2 linked regions of the Cohaesibacter sp. ES.047 genome follow. The protein of the gene in region 2 interacts with the protein of the main gene of each other region in a pairwise test. Links are inferred from orthologs where the notes say so. Each region holds a gene or a part of one and is shown on either strand. Other genes may lie near its edges.

Evidence for each region. Proteins that work in one complex are often made in the same cells at the same time.
Region 1: the proteins of CPH65_RS04295 (region 2) and sfsA interact in binary tests that used the Escherichia coli proteins (3 or more experiments, as listed by UniProt). The link is inferred for Cohaesibacter sp. ES.047 from one-to-one orthologs.

What each region holds. Positions count from the first base shown.
Region 1 is NZ_LT907844.1:4,854,036-4,861,561, reverse strand. What follows is about bases 2,881-5,621. They hold sfsA (DNA/RNA nuclease SfsA), read right to left. Parts: upstream 4,739-5,621; coding sequence 4,022-4,738; downstream 2,881-4,021. Other genes in these bases: CPH65_RS22535 (competence/damage-inducible protein A), read left to right, coding at 5,048-5,621; map (type I methionyl aminopeptidase), read right to left, coding at 3,060-3,896; radC (DNA repair protein RadC), read right to left, coding at 2,881-3,025. Also shown: high-affinity branched-chain amino acid ABC transporter permease LivM, read right to left, coding at 1-962; CPH65_RS22560 (branched-chain amino acid ABC transporter permease LivH), read right to left, coding at 964-1,878; more of radC, read right to left, coding at 2,327-2,880; more of CPH65_RS22535, read left to right, coding at 5,622-5,806; gpt (xanthine phosphoribosyltransferase), read left to right, coding at 5,858-6,364; CPH65_RS22520 (hypothetical protein), read right to left, coding at 6,688-6,966; CPH65_RS22515 (SLC13 family permease), read right to left, coding at 7,086-7,526. UniProt on the Escherichia coli protein: Binds to DNA non-specifically. Could be a regulatory factor involved in maltose metabolism.
Region 2 is NZ_LT907844.1:954,425-962,135, forward strand. What follows is about bases 3,344-6,269. They hold CPH65_RS04295 (glutamate-5-semialdehyde dehydrogenase), read right to left. Parts: upstream 5,481-6,269; coding sequence 4,206-5,480; downstream 3,344-4,205. Other genes in these bases: CPH65_RS04290 (nicotinate-nucleotide adenylyltransferase), read right to left, coding at 3,502-4,146; proB (glutamate 5-kinase), read right to left, coding at 5,606-6,269. Outside these bases: CPH65_RS04270 (S41 family peptidase), read right to left, coding at 1-696; CPH65_RS04275 (murein hydrolase activator EnvC), read right to left, coding at 693-2,117; 23S rRNA (pseudouridine(1915)-N(3))-methyltransferase RlmH, read right to left, coding at 2,378-2,860; rsfS (ribosome silencing factor), read right to left, coding at 2,932-3,312; more of proB, read right to left, coding at 6,270-6,772; GTPase ObgE, read right to left, coding at 6,791-7,711. UniProt on the Escherichia coli protein: Catalyzes the NADPH-dependent reduction of L-glutamate 5-phosphate into L-glutamate 5-semialdehyde and phosphate. The product spontaneously undergoes cyclization to form 1-pyrroline-5-carboxylate.

The DNA of each region.
Region 1 (7,526 bases), 3.9 Mb from region 2 along the record:
AACATAGCGCCAAGCGAGAAGGCTGTCAGTTTGGTGTTGGTGGTGTTGATCCCCAGAGACCGGCAGGCGATTTCGTCCTCACGCAGGGCTTCCCATGCGCGGCCAATCGGCAATTTGCGCAGGCGCATTGTCACGAAGTTGGTAACGAGAGCCAGAATCAGGATGAGATAGAAAAGGAAGATCACCCTGTGCAGTGAGGAATAATCAAGGCCGAAGAAATCGGCAAATCCGTCCTTGCGCTTGAATTCAAGGCCGAAGAAGGAGGGGCGCGGAATGCGGGATATGCCGTCGGGGCCGCCGGTGAACTGGTACCAGTTGAGCAGGACGACACGGATGATTTCCCCGAATGCTAGCGTCACGATGGCGAGATAGTCGCCGCGCAGACGCAAGACAGGGAAGCCCAGAATAATGCCCCAGAAGGCTGCCAGAATACCGGCAAGCGGCAGGCAGACCCAGAAGGAGAGATCAAAATAGTGGGCGAACAACGCGTAGGAATAAGCGCCAACCGCATAAAAGGCCACATATCCGAGGTCAAGAAGACCGGCGAGGCCAACCACGATGTTCAGACCCCAGCCGAGCATGATGTAGGTGAGAACCAGAATGCCAAGGTCAATCATATAGCGATCGCCCCAAAACGGCATCGAAACAGCCAGCGCCAGAAGGGCGGGGCCGAAAAAGGTGCCGATTTTGGTCAAGGCTTCCGTTGATGGCAGGACGGATTTGGCCGCATCTGCGACGACGTTTTCACCGCGCCAGACGAGCAGGCTGATCAGGAAGCGACCAATCGCAACCACAACAACCATCCAGGTAACCAGTTCCCACTGGCTGGTGAGGACAAGGCCGCCTGTCGCGGTCTTTGTTCTCATGCCCACGAGGATCCACGTCAGGCCAAGGGTTACCAGTGCCGCTAGGCCCGCATCCTTGAGAGCGGCACCTACGCGGCTATCGTTGAGAAACTGCATCTTACACTTTCTCCACTTCAGGCTTGCCTAGCAGGCCGGACGGCAGGAAGATCAACACAATCGCGAGGATCGAGAAGGCTGCCACGTCCTTGTACTCCACCGAGAAGTAACCGGACCAGAAGGTCTCGATCAGGCCGATGAGCAGACCGCCAAGCATGGCGCCGGGAAGCGAACCAATCCCGCCAAGGACAGCGGCCGTGAAGGCTTTCACCCCGGCAAGGAAGCCGATGTAGAAGTCGATCACACCGTAGTAGAGCAGGAACATGATGCCTGCGACCGAGGCGAGCGCTGCGCCCATGACGAAGGTCAGGGAGATCGTGCGGTCGACATTGACACCGAGAAGGGCTGCCATTTTCTGATCCTGTTCGCAGGAGCGCTGGGCGCGTCCGAGCGATGTCTTGTTGATCAGGAGGGTAAATCCGACCATGAGCAGGAATGTCGTCACGATGATCAGGATCTGCATGTAGGACAACTGGACCGCAAAGCCATTGCCTTCCATCAGGGTGAAGCCACCAGTGATTTGTGGCGGCAGCGGCTTGACGCGTGCGCCCTGAACGACCTGAACGAAGTTCTGAAGGACAATCGACATGCCGATGGCCGTGATCAGCGGAGCCAGGCGGAAGGAGCCTCGCAAGGGGCGATAGGCCAGACGCTCGACACCCCATCCCCACACCGATGTCATCAGCATCGATATGATGAGGACGATCAAGAGGGCAATGGGAAGGAAAGTGACGCCCATGGCTGTTACGGCCAGAAGCGCGATCAACGCGATGAATGCGCCAACCATGAAGATGTCACCATGGGCAAAGTTGATCATGCCGATAATGCCATACACCATGGTGTAACCAATGGCGATGAGACCGTAAATAGACCCCAGTGCGATACCATTGATCAGCTGTTGTATAAAATATTCCATTTGACTCGCTGTTCCTGAGTTCTCTGTGGCTTTGGACCACTTATTATGATGGAAGGTGTTGTTTTGTTTTTATATGAGAAAGTTCTCGCCAACTTTTTTAGCAAGAAGTGGCTAGGAGTACAAATAGTTGAGTCGAGAAAACAAACAATTTCAGCGTAATTCGAAAAATATGTCTATAATTTAGCCAAATTCGGCGTGAATGCTGGTATATTTGGCACTGATATCGGGGTTTTTTAGAAGAATGATTGCATAATAGACGATAAATGTGGAACGTTTCTGCTGTTCTGTATGAAAAATATGCAGAGTTGTAATCTGTACCATAGAAACTGTTGGAATCTTGCGTATTTATTGCGCAAATCTAGTTGTTCTGGAAAGATTCCGGGTGTTTCACGGCACCGGACTGGCAGTCCAGATCGGTGGTTCCGTAAGGGTGCTTAGGGAGAAAGAACTAGATTAATCCAAGTGATCGGAAACTCACGTGACCGCTGCGCGCCACTATGATGTGATCATGCAGAATGACACCGAGCGGTTCTGCTGCGTCGGCAACCTGTTTGGTCATGTCGATATCAGCCCGTGAAGGGGTCGGGTCGCCGCTTGGATGATTGTGAACCATGATGATGGCAGAGGCAGAAAGCTCGAGCGCGCGCTTGACTACCTCGCGAATATAGACCGGTGTGTGATCGACCGTTCCGGTCTGCTGCACTTCATCGGCGATCAGCTTGTTCTTCTTGTCCAGAAAGATGACCCGGAACTGCTCGATATCATTGTAGGCCATGGTGGTGCGGCAATGATCGAGCACCGCGTTCCATGACGACAGGACCGGGCGGTTCTTGACCTGATCGGATGTGAATTTGAAGGCGGCAGCCTGAACCAGCTTGAGTTCGGTGACGACCGATTGTCCAATGCCGGGGATCTCCATCAGCAGACGGTCCGGGGCGGACAGGACCTCGGCGAAAGAGCCGAAGCGGTCCAGCAGGGCCTTGGCGACGGGCTTGGTGTCCCGCCGCGGGATGGCGCGAAAGAGAATGAGCTCAAGCAACTCGTAGTCATGCAGAGCTGCCGGGCCTGCCTCGCGGAACTTTTGGCGCAGGCGGTCGCGGTGGCCCATGTAGTGCGGTGAACCCGCTGCATCCTTCAAACCGCCCATTGCGCTGCCTCCCTGCAAGCCCTCGGGGTTGAGGCTAGTCGTTGCCTAGAATATAGGGCGGCTTGTCATAACCCTTTGGCGACAGGGTGAAGATCTCGCAGCCATCCTCGGTAATGCCGATGGAATGCTCGAACTGGGCCGAAAGGGAGCGATCACGCGTGACGGCGGTCCAGCCGTCGTGCAGCACCTTGACGTGGGGCTTGCCCAGATTGATCATCGGCTCGATGGTGAAGATCATGCCGGGCTTGAGCTCAACGCCTTCGCCCCGCGTGCCATAATGCAGGATGTTGGGTGCATCGTGGAACAACTGGCCGACACCATGGCCGCAAAAATCCCGCACGACACCGCAGCGTTCGCTTTCAGCATATTCCTGAATAGCCGCGCCGATGTCTCCGGTGGTGTTGCCCGGCTTGGATGCGTCGATACCGATCATCAAGGATTTATAGGTGACGTCGAGCAGACGTTCGGCCGCGCGCTTGATCTGGCCAACTGGGTACATCCGCGAACTGTCGCCGTACCAGCCGTCGAGGATGTAGGTGACGTCGACATTGACGATGTCGCCTTCCTTGAGGGGCTTGTCATTGGGGATGCCGTGGCAGACAACATGGTTGATCGAGGTGCAGGTGTATTTCTTATACCCGCGGTAGTTCAGGGTTGCTGGCAAGGCGCCGTTCTCTTCGCCGAAATCACGGATGAAATCATCGATTTCCTGGGTCTTGGTTCCCGGCTTGATCAGTTCGGCAACGCCATCAAGGGCGCGGGCGGTCAACTGGCCAGCCTTACGCATGCCTTCGAAGGCTTCTTCGCCATAAAGGCGAATGTCGCCGGTGTTTCTGAGGGGGGCGCTTGAGGCTTCTATATAATTTACCATTGGATCGTATTCCGATTGCTTCTTTCCCCCATGGATATCGTTCTCGCACGCAATGTGCAAACCGGAAATCGGATCAAAGGGGCACTTTTTGCTTCATCGGTGCAATGAAAGACGCGTTGGGTTCTTCATTGTTCAAAGGGGTGGAGATCAAAGGGGATCGGGTGCGACAGCGTGATACCGTCCGTTGAGATGTCGCAGGCATAAACATAGGCCTCAACTCCTCGCTGGCGTGCAAGGGCAAAGGCGGCGGCATAGTCCGGATCTATGTCCGCAGCAAGGGAGAAGCGCTCAGCGTCCGTGCGCTGGACCAGATAGAGCATCACGGCACGGTGCCCCTCCTGAACCATGTCACCAAGTTCGACAAGATGCTTGGCGCCGCGTTTTGTGACCGAATCCGGGAATTCGGCCAGACCGGGGACGCGCAACAGATGGACGTTTTTCACCTCGACATAGCAATTCGGCAGGCCTTCTCCCTCCAGCAACAGGTCAATACGGCTGTTCTTGCCGTATTTGACTTCGCGCCGAAGGGTCGGGTAGGCGGCGACTTCGCTCACCTTGCCTGCCAGTATGGCCTCTTCGACAATGCGGTTGGGGTGGGCTGTGTTGATGCCAATCATTGCGCCGTCCAGTTCCATGAGTTCCCAACTGTAGGCGAGCTTGCGTTTGGGATTGTCGGACTTTGACAGCCAAACTGTCACGCCGGGGTCTTTCAGGCCCATCATAGAGCCGGGGTTGGCACAATGGGCGGTGATCAGGCTGCCATCATCCAGTTCGATGTCGGCCAGAAAGCGCTTGTAGCGTTTGATCAGAGTGCCTCGAATGAGGGGGGCGGCGAATTGCATGGGCGGTCTCTTCGGCGGGAAGACGTGTTTCGGGATGGGGTGGTCGATGTGTTGTGTCAGCTTAGGGATCCCGTGGGCGCGGTTCAAACGGAAAACGTGGTTTTATGGTTTGGCCTGTGGGGGCTGTTTTGGGATGACGAGCGTGCCATCTTCTTGTTAAGATTAGCGGTGTTGTCAAATAGCCCACTTGAGCGGATGGGCGCCTTGGCGTAAATCCAAGGGCATTCTTTCTGAGCGTCAGCTGGGATCTCCCTTTGCGGGATGAGGGTGTGACGATCAGGAGCCAATAACAGATGTGAGACACGTGCGATGAGTGTAGAGGTGGTGACCGCAGCGGTTCTGGTGATCGGAGACGAGATCCTGTCTGGCCGAACCAAGGACAAGAATGTCGGCTTCATCGCCGATTATCTGACACAGGTCGGGATAGACCTTAAGGAAGTGCGGGTCGTTTCCGATGACATGGACGCCATCGTCGAGGCGGTGAATGCCCTGCGTTCGCGCTTTACCTATGTCTTTACCACCGGCGGCATCGGCCCAACCCATGATGACATCACGGCGGATTCCATTGCGGCGGCCTTCGGGGTCGGGATCGATCATGATCCGCGCGCCATGGCCATTCTTGAGGCGCACTATGACAAGATGGAAGGGACCGACTTCAATGAGGCCCGCAAACGCATGGCGCGCATTCCATTCGGTGCCGATCTGATCAAGAATAAAGTATCGAGTGCACCGGGCTTTCGCCTTGAAAACGTCCATGTCATGGCAGGTGTTCCCTCCGTGATGCAGGCGATGATGGACGAAATCGTCCCCACTCTTCGCACCAACAGCCAGATCGAGAGTGTCACCATCGACAGTGGCCTTGGTGAGGGACTGGTGGCTGGACCCCTGTCCAATCTGCAAACGGATCATCCGCAGGTGGTCATTGGCTCATACCCTTATATCAAGGACAATGTCTTTGCGACCAACATCGTTCTGCGCAGTCGCGACAAGGACGCCCTGTCTGCTGCTGCAGATGCGGTTCATGCGCTCTTGACGGATCTCAAGGGGCACCATCAAGGTCAATTTTAGCAAGCGGCTCCCAAAGGGGCAGGCGTGATCGAAAGCGAGAAGGAAAAGAATATGGCTGAGGCTTCTCCCAATGCCTTTCCCGTTTACTGGGAACAATTTCACAGGGATTGCCGCGCTCTTGCATGGCGTCTCAAAGGGGTCTCCGAATGGAAGGCCATCGTCTGCATTACGCGCGGTGGGCTCGTGCCTGCGGCGATCATCGCCCGTGAGCTGGGTGTGCGGATGATCGATACCGTCTGCGTTGCGTCCTATCACGATTATGAATCGCAAGGTGAGATGCAGGTTCTCAAGCCCATTGATCCGTCGGTGATCGATGTGGAAGGTGGCGATGGCGAAGGTGTGCTGATCATCGACGATCTGGTCGATACGGGCAAAACCGCAAAGGTGGTTCGGGCCATGCTGCCTAAAGCCCATTTCGCCGCGGTCTATGCCAAGCCGATGGGCCGACCTCTCGTCGATACCTATATCACCGAGGTTTCTCAGGATACCTGGATCTATTTCCCCTGGGACATGGGCCTGCAGTTTCAGGCACCGATTGCCAAAGGGCCTGTTGGCTAGTCGCCTGCATTTGTCCTTCAAGTCGACAGGAGGGGCGGTGCTGATCGGTGTCGCCTGCTCTCCTTTGCCACAAGTGGATACCGCTTCGCTGCGTTTCTATCGGCGCGGGCTTTGTGGATGGAGTGTGAGGCATTGCTTGCAATTGCCACTTCATCGCATTAGCAATGGTCGCACCATTTCTGCGGGCATGGCGGAATTGGTAGACGCAAGGGACTTAAAATCCCTCGATCCTAGATCGTCCGGGTTCGATTCCCGGTGCCCGCACCAGATGCTTTGATGCTTCTGTTCGCTACGCATTGGCCTGTTCGATCAGGCCTTTGGAGCTATTTTTCCTTACGGATGACTTTGGCGCCGATCGTGAAACCCAGATGGGATGTGATCATCATGGCCACCACAACGCACACGACCGAGATCGTATAAAAGGACGCTGATTTCTCAACAAATGCGGCCTTGTTGACGAACATGACCGCACTTGCGGCCAGCAGAGCTGCAACGCTCGCCTGCCAGCGCTTTTTCAGGATTGTGCTGATGATGAAATTCGCAATGCCGGGCGGGCTGAACATAGCCGCAAGAAAAAGCCTGGAGAGTGTGTCAAAGTCCATTATGCGTCCGTTCGGGCAAGTCTCGTCTATTTGGCTCGATCATGGCCCGGGTTGCCGTGAATTGGAAGAAAAAACAGGCCAAATATCCCGCCCCTTTTGATGTGCTTGGGAAAACCGGATCAGAAGGGCAGGAATATCGGGATCGCGAAGGTCGAGATGATCAGCGCTATGACCTGAAGCGGTACGCCGATGATGGCGAAATCGCGGAACCGGTAGTTGCCCGGACCCATCACGAGGGTGTTGATGGGAGAGGCGACAGGGGTGGAGAAGGCGGTCGAAGCGGCGATGGCCACGCTCATCAAGAGCGGTTCGGGATTGACGCCCATGATCTTGGCGACTTCGAAGGCAACAGGGGCCAGCAGCACTGCGGTCGCGGTGTTCGAGGTGAACTGGCTGAGAACCGATGTGAGTAGGAAGAAGGAAATCAGCATCATATAGGGTGAATTGGCACCATTGAGCGCGAGCATTTTATCAACGATGAGCGCCAGTCCGCCGGTTTTATCAAGGGCGGTTGCCATGGGGATCATGCCCGCGATCAGGACGAGGCTGCGCCAATTGAT
Region 2 (7,711 bases):
CTTGTCGGCTCCGATTTCCTTTTCGAGTTCGCCGATTGCGTCTTTCAGCCCTGCAAAGGCCTGGCCGTTGAACTGGGTGATGCGGACGTAGCCGATATCATCGAAGGCCTTGGACCGAACCGAGGTGAGCTTGATGACTTCGCGGGTGATTTCCACTTTGAAGGGTTTCTCGATGCCTTCGCGGATCACCGTCAGCTCGATCTTGGAGCCAGGCTTGCCACGCATCTTGTCAACCGCTTCATTAAGCGTGAGGCCGCGTACTGGCTGTCCATCGAGGTGAGTGATGAAATCATCGGCGAGCATGCCTGCCTTGTGAGCCGGGGTGTCGTCAATGGGCGAGATCACTTTGACCAGACCATCCTCGAGGGTGACCTGAATGCCAAGCCCACCGAACTCGCCGGATGTTTCCACCGCCATATCCTCGAAATTCTTCGGGGAGAGATAGCTGGAATGTGGATCGAGTGCGCTCAACATGCCGTTGAGGGCGGAGGCGATCAGTTCCTCGTCCTCGGGCTGTTCAACATATTCTCGTTTGACCCGCTCGAACACATCACCGAACAGGCTCAGGTTACGATAGGTGTCGCTGCCAGCGGCGTGCGCCGGGCTGGTTGTTTCCCACGGTGCCACCGCGAAGGTGATGACGAGGCTTGCGCCCATCAAGGCACCTAGAAACATAAGTGAAAGTTTACGGATCATCCGTCTGCCTTTTCCTTCAAAACTGCTGTCCACCATGGTGCTGGATCAACTGCAACACCATCTTTTCTCAATTCCATGTATAACACCGGTTTGGAGGTTCCTGCATCTAAAAGATCCGAGGCCGCCAATCGTGTCTTTTGCATCGTCCCGACTGGTTCATTGGCCAGAACAAAACTTCCCACTTCCGCAAAAAGTTCGTCCAGACCTGACAGAACGATATGGTAGCCATCTCCGGCATTTATAATCAAGAGCTTGCCAAAGGATCTGAATGGACCCGCATACACAATCCAGCCATCCGCAGGGCTCGTTACCTGAGCGCCGGCGCGCGTCGCAATCGATAATCCCTTGATTCTGCCTCCAAAGCCATCACTAGTTCCGAATTGCTTCAGAATCGTTCCATTCGCCGGGAGGCGCAAGAGTCCTCTCATCTTATCAAAAGGTATGGCAGGAGAAAGGCGCGCTGCATCTTTCAATGCCGCAATCTTCTGCTTTTTCGTTTCAATCTTCTGCTCCAGAGCCCGTTTTTCGGCATCCTTCGCCTCTCTAACGGCAAGACGGGCGGCTTCTATCTCTTTCTCCATGCCTTCGATGAGGTCCTGAAGGCTTTCCGCTTTTGCCGCCAATTCGGCCGTTTTTTTCTGCTCGTCTTCAGCGGCCCGCGCAGTGGTGCTCTGCTGTTTCTCTTTGCGCTGCATCAGAAGATCAAGGCGCTGTTGCTCTTCCTCAAGCTTGGCCAGCCCTCCCTGAAGGGCGCCCTTTTCGTCCTCAATTTCCGTGTGCAGGCGAATGAGTTCCTCGAGCTGAGTGGCAAGGGAGGTGGCCTCGAGACGGATTTCCGGCACCAGGGTGCTGAGAAGAATGGCCGAGCGGACCGCATCAAGGGCCTCATTGGGCCGAACGGCAAGGGCCGGTGGCGGGTTGCGGCCGATGCGTTGCAGGGCGGCGAGAACCTTCGACAGGGAATCGCGCTGCTCGGCGAGGGAAACCCGAAGCTCCGTCTGGTCGGCGAACAGGATCTTGAGCCGGGCTTCACGCTCTGAAATGGAGCTTTCAAGGGTCTGGATGCGGTTGGCTGTGTCAATCAGGTCCGTCTGGATTGTCTGGCGGTCTGCTTTGAGGCGGGCGATTTCCTGGCTGAGCTCGTCGCGGCGTTGTTCCGACATGGCGATCGACTGTTCGATGGTCGAAAGCGCCTTTTCCTGATCCGTTCTGGCCTTGAGACGCGCTTCCAGTGCGCGCGCGGCACGGGCTTCGGCTTCCGACATTTCAGGAGCGGGATCGGGCGCGTCTTCAGATGCTGGATCTGACTGCGCCAGAGCGGGGCGCTGCACCGGTGTAACGGTCAAAAAAGCGAGGAAACAAACAGCCAGAACGCGGGACGCGAAGGCAAGGATGCTGATGGCATTGCGTTTGTTCGGCATCGATCGCTTCGATTGGTTCACGGGCACCCGAATCACCTTTGAAAAGGGGTTGAGGTGAAATGTAGTGCATGGGTCCTGCCGGTGGAATCCACCGCTTGAGGAAAAGGCAAGGAACGCGCCGGTTGTCCCGCTTCGACTTGCTCTCTGCCTGCTGCTGTGCAAACCCTCACGCAGAAACGGCGGATTGCCGTCCTGTCATGCCCGCGAGCCATTCATCCTCTGGGCCAGTTACACCTTGTGCCAGTTATACCCTGTGCCAGCTAAACCCTGTGATAGGGGTGCCCTGTCAGAATGGTGATGGCGCGGTAGATCTGTTCGGCAAGAAGGATTCTGGCAACCTGATGTGGCCAGGTCATGGCACCCAGAGCGATTTTCAGATCGGCCTTTTGCAATAAGTCCTGTCCGTGGCCGTCGGGCCCGCCGATCACAAAGGCCATCGCGGGGGTGCTGTTGATGCGCTCCTTGTCCACCAGCTGCGCAAACGCCTCGCTGGACAGATTCTTGCCGTGCTCGTCCAGCGCGATGATGAAGGCACCGCTCGGGATCGCTCCAAGAAGCTGGGTGGCTTCCTGCGCCTTGCGTTCATTGGCATTGCGGGCGCGGCTTTCCGCGAACTCGACCATGTCGGGTCCGGATAGTCCCAATGCTCTTCCTGCCTTGACGGCGCGGTCCTGGTAACGAGCGACAAGCTCCGTCTCCGGGCCGGCTTTCTGCCGCCCGATGGCTGCCATGATAAGCTTCATCGTTCTTTTCCATCTGTCACCGGTCGGGCTGGGATCAGGTCCTGTGCCGTCGGGTGACTGGCCGCGCTATCTCAGACGTCGTCCTGAGACTCGGCAGCCCACATTTTCTCGATATTGTAGAATTCGCGGACCTCGGGGCGGAAGATGTGAACGATATGGTCGCCAGTGTCGATCAGCACCCAATCGCAATTGGGCAGACCTTCGACGTGCGCGTTGCCAAAACCGTTGTCCTTGAGATCTCTCAGAAGACGGTCGGAAACGGCGCCGACATGACGATGGGAGCGACCGGATGTGATGATCATGAAGTCGGCAAGGGAAGACTTGCCGCGAAGATCAATCGACAGGATGTCCTCTGCCTTGGCTTCGTCGAGGCTCGAGAGGATCAGCTCAAGGGCCTGTTCAGGATCCATGCGATCCGAAACAAGGCTCATCGGAGAAGGGCCTTCAGGCATCATCTCCATTTGGGTTGCGGTGGACAGGAATTTACCTCTTTCTGAGTAGATAATATGCGCCGAGCCAAAGCCCGGCATTTTCGCCAATCCATCACATGTTTCCAATGATGGATAGACATGGATAGGGGAATGACTGATTTGGTCGTCAGACCTCCGCCTTTTTAAAATACGTCATCCTATATGACATTTTCAAGGCTTTTGGCCAACTTCATTTGGTTGTGTTGTCGTATTGCTACGCAAATACGTTGACGAAAGGTTGCTTCTGGGGCCATGCAGAAAGCTCCAGACGGGACTTTTCATGCGTGCAAGCGCAGCTCCCTTGTGGCTTGGAAGGCGTGCCCATGCATAATGCAGGGCGGCCGGTGAAGACAGGGCCGAGAGGCTGTGCCCCGGTCGGTCTATGATGGCGACCGGTATGCGCTCGAGAATTGACTGCCATCGCTGCCAACGGTGGAATTGGGGCAGATTGTCAGCCCCCATGATCCATATGAAGCGAATTCCGACCGTGCGTTTGTCGAGCCATTCGAGGGTCTCGGCCGTGAAGCGTGTGCCGGCTCGTGCCTCGGCACCCGTCACGTCGATGCGCGGATGATCCATCATACAAGCCGTTCCCTCCAGTCTCGTTTCGAGGGAAGGGAGATTCTTTGTATCCTTCAATGGGTTGCCCGGCGTGACCAGACACCAGATCCGATCAAGCTGGAAATGTTTCAGTGCAGTCAGCGCCACGTGCCGGTGGCCCGCATGGGCAGGGTTGAAGCTGCCGCCATAAAGACCGATTGTCATGCCGGGTGAGGCAGGGGGCAGGTCAAGAGGATAAAGTCTGGATCTGGTCATTGTTCCTGCCGCTGCTCGATGCGATGCACATCGCGCAATTGCTCTTGGTTCCAATCGTTCTACGGGCGTGTCTGGCCAGTGCCGTGGACGCGATACTTGAAGCTTGTGAGCTGTTCAAGGCCCACTGGTCCTCGCGCATGCATCCGGCCCGTGGCGATGCCGATTTCCGCTCCCATGCCAAATTCGCCGCCATCGGCGAACTGGGTCGAGGCATTGTGCATGACAATGGCGCTGTCCACTTCCTTCAAGAAGCGATCTGCAGCCGCTGCGTCTTCAGTAATGATGCTTTCGGTATGACTCGAGCTATAGGTTGCGATGTGCCTGATCGCGCCCTCAACCCCATCGACAAGACAGACCGAAATGATGCTGTCGAGATATTCGGTCGACCAGTCATCCTCATTGGCTGCGTCCGCAGCCGGGCAGAGGGCGAGCACGTCGGCGCTGCCTCGGATGCTGCATCCTTCCTCGCTGAGGGCGGCAAGCACATCCTTGCCGATGGTCTGAGCGATTGAGCGGTCGATCAGCAGGGTTTCTGCGGCTCCGCAAATGCCCGTGCGGCGCATCTTGGCGTTGACGACAATGGCTTTGGCCTTGTCAGCGTCTGCCGCCTTGTCGACATAGACATGGCAGATGCCTTCAAGATGGGAGAAGACGGGGACGCGCGCTTCGCTCTGCACCCGTCCGACAAGGCCCTTGCCACCGCGCGGGACAATCACGTCGACATTGCCGCCAAGTCCCTTGAGCATTTCGCCCACTGCCGCGCGGTCCGTGGTGGGCACGATCTGGATGGCGCTGGCCGGCAGGCCTGCAGCCGTCAGCCCCTTGACGAGACAGGCATGAATGGCGCGGGACGAATGATAGCTGTCCGAACCGCCGCGCAAGATCGAGGCATTGCCGGATTTGAGGCAAAGGGCCCCCGCATCGGCGGTGACATTGGGGCGGCTTTCATAGATCACACCAATGACACCAAGCGGGGTGCGGACACGTTCGATATGAAGGCCGTTGGGGCGATCCCACTCGGACATGATGTCGCCGATGGGGTCGGGGAGTTCGGCAATGGCCTCAAGCCCGGCAGCCATGGCCTCGATGCGGTCCGCGTCCAGCGTCAGGCGATCCAGAAAGGACGCGCTCATGCCGACTTCCTTTCCTTTGGCAACATCCTTGGCATTGGCTTCCAGAATGCCATTGATATCGGCACGCAGGGCCTTGGCTGCTTCACTCAGCGCCAGATTTTTTGTTTCGGTCGGGGCATTGGCCAACGCATACGACGCCTGACGTGCTTGCACGCCAAGATCGGACATGACATCAGCGACAGGTCGCGTCATTTCATTCATGGCTTTTCCCCTTCTTGCGGGCCTTCGTTTTGCTGGCCTTTGTCGTCCTGATTTCCGTGTTTCAGGCGTGTGGCCGTGGCCCGTGGTTATTGGATATGGTGTAAATTTCCGGTCCGGTCAAGCGCTCATTGCGCGGCATGTTCCGAATGCTCGGCCGGTTCGGTGTCACGCAGAACCATGTCGTCGCGGTGGATGAGTTCCGGTCTGCCATCATAGCCCAGAATCTCGGTGATCTGGTTGGACCGGCACCCCTTGATCTTCTCGGCTTCGAAATGGTCATAGCCGATCAGGCCGCGCGCGATCTCCTCGCCATTGGGCGCGCGCAAGATGACAGCATCGCCCTTGGCAAAGTTCCCCTCAAGCGACATGACCCCGGCAGGCAAAAGGCTCTTGCCGCTGTGCAGGGCTCGAACCGCCCCGTCATCAAGCGTCAGGCATCCGTGCGGTTCGAGATGGCCATTGATCCAGCGGCGACGCTGGGTGATCGGGTTGGAATTGGCCACGAACCAGCTGCATTTGGCCCCATCCATGATGGACTTGAGCGGATTGTAGACGCCGCCATTGGCGATGATCATCGAGGTACCGGCATTGACGGCGATCTTTCCTGCGGCGATCTTGGTCGTCATGCCACCCTTGGCGAATTCAGAGCCGGTGCTGCCGGCCATGGCTTCGATCTCGGGCGTGATATGCTCGATAAGGGGGATATGTCGGGCGTCGGGATTGTTGGCAGGAGGGGCGGTATAAAGACCGTCGATGTCGGAGAGCAGAATGAGGCAGTCGGCGCTGATCATGGTGGCGACGCGCGCCGCGAGGCGATCATTGTCGCCATATTTGATCTCCGAGGTTGCCACGGTGTCATTCTCGTTGACGATGGGCACAGAGCCAAGCTGCAAAAGAGTTGAGAGCGTGGCGCGAGCATTGAGATAGCGTCGGCGCTCTTCGGTGTCCCCGAGGGTGAGAAGAATCTGGCCCGCCGTCAGATCGACCTTGTGCAGAGCATCGGCATAGGCCTCACCCAGAGCAATCTGCCCGATGGCGGCTGCGGCCTGGCTTTCCTCCAGCCTGAGCTTGCCGTGGGCAGGCAGATTGGTCTTGCGCCGTCCGAGCGCGATTGCACCTGAGGAGACGATGAGCACTTCTCTACCGCGACTGCGGAGCATGGCGATGTCATCGGCAAGGGTCTGAAGCCACGCGGCGCGCAGTCTTCCGGTCTTGGCATCCACCAATGTCGCCGAGCCGATCTTGACGACGATCCTCTTTTGATCCTGCAGCTTCATCTTGCTTGTCATGATGTGCTTCCGGCACCCTGCTCAGGGGCGCCAGGCCTCTTCTTCCTGTTGGTCTTCTGCCTCGCGCCGGTTTTCATCCTCGACCTTGCCGATGATGGCACGCAGGATGTCGTCCATGTTGGTGCGGGCCACTGCCGAGATGACAAAGGGCTTGAAGCCAAATTCCTTTTCAAACGCCTTGAGGCGTTCTGCGATGTCTTCATCAAGCAGCGAGTCGATCTTGGTCAGTGCCACGATCTCGTCCTTCTCGCTCAGACCCTCATCGTAGGCTTCCAGCTCGCCACGGATCACGCGATAGGCGTCGAGGAAATCGTCCTGTGTTGCATCGACAAGATGCAAAAGCACACGGCAGCGTTCCACATGCCCCAAAAAGCGGTCGCCGATTCCGACGCCTTCATGGGCGCCCTCAACCAGACCGGGGATGTCGGCCATGACGAATTCGCGGCCATCGATGCCCACAACACCAAGGTTCGGATGAAGCGTTGTGAAGGGATAATCCGCGATCTTTGGCTTGGCCGAGGAGACGGACGCCAGAAAGGTGGATTTGCCTGCGTTGGGCAGGCCGACCAGACCAGCATCGGCAATCAGCTTGAGGCGCAGCCAGATCCAGCGTTCCTCGCCCTCTTGGCCGGGGTTGGCGCGCCGTGGTGCCTGATTGACCGAGGATTTGAAATGGGTGTTGCCGAAGCCGCCGTTGCCGCCCTTGCAGAGCTTGTAGCTCTGGCCCACTTCGGTGAAATCGGCCAGAATGGTTTCGTTGTCCTCATCAAGGATCTGTGTACCGACGGGCACCTTGAGGATCACGTCCTTGCCGTTGTGTCCGTTTCGGTTGCGCCCCATGCCATGGATGCCGGTCTCGGCCTTGAAATGCTGCTTGAAGCGATAGTCGATAAGGGTGTTCAGGCCATTGACGCATTCCACGATGACATCGCCACCCTTGCC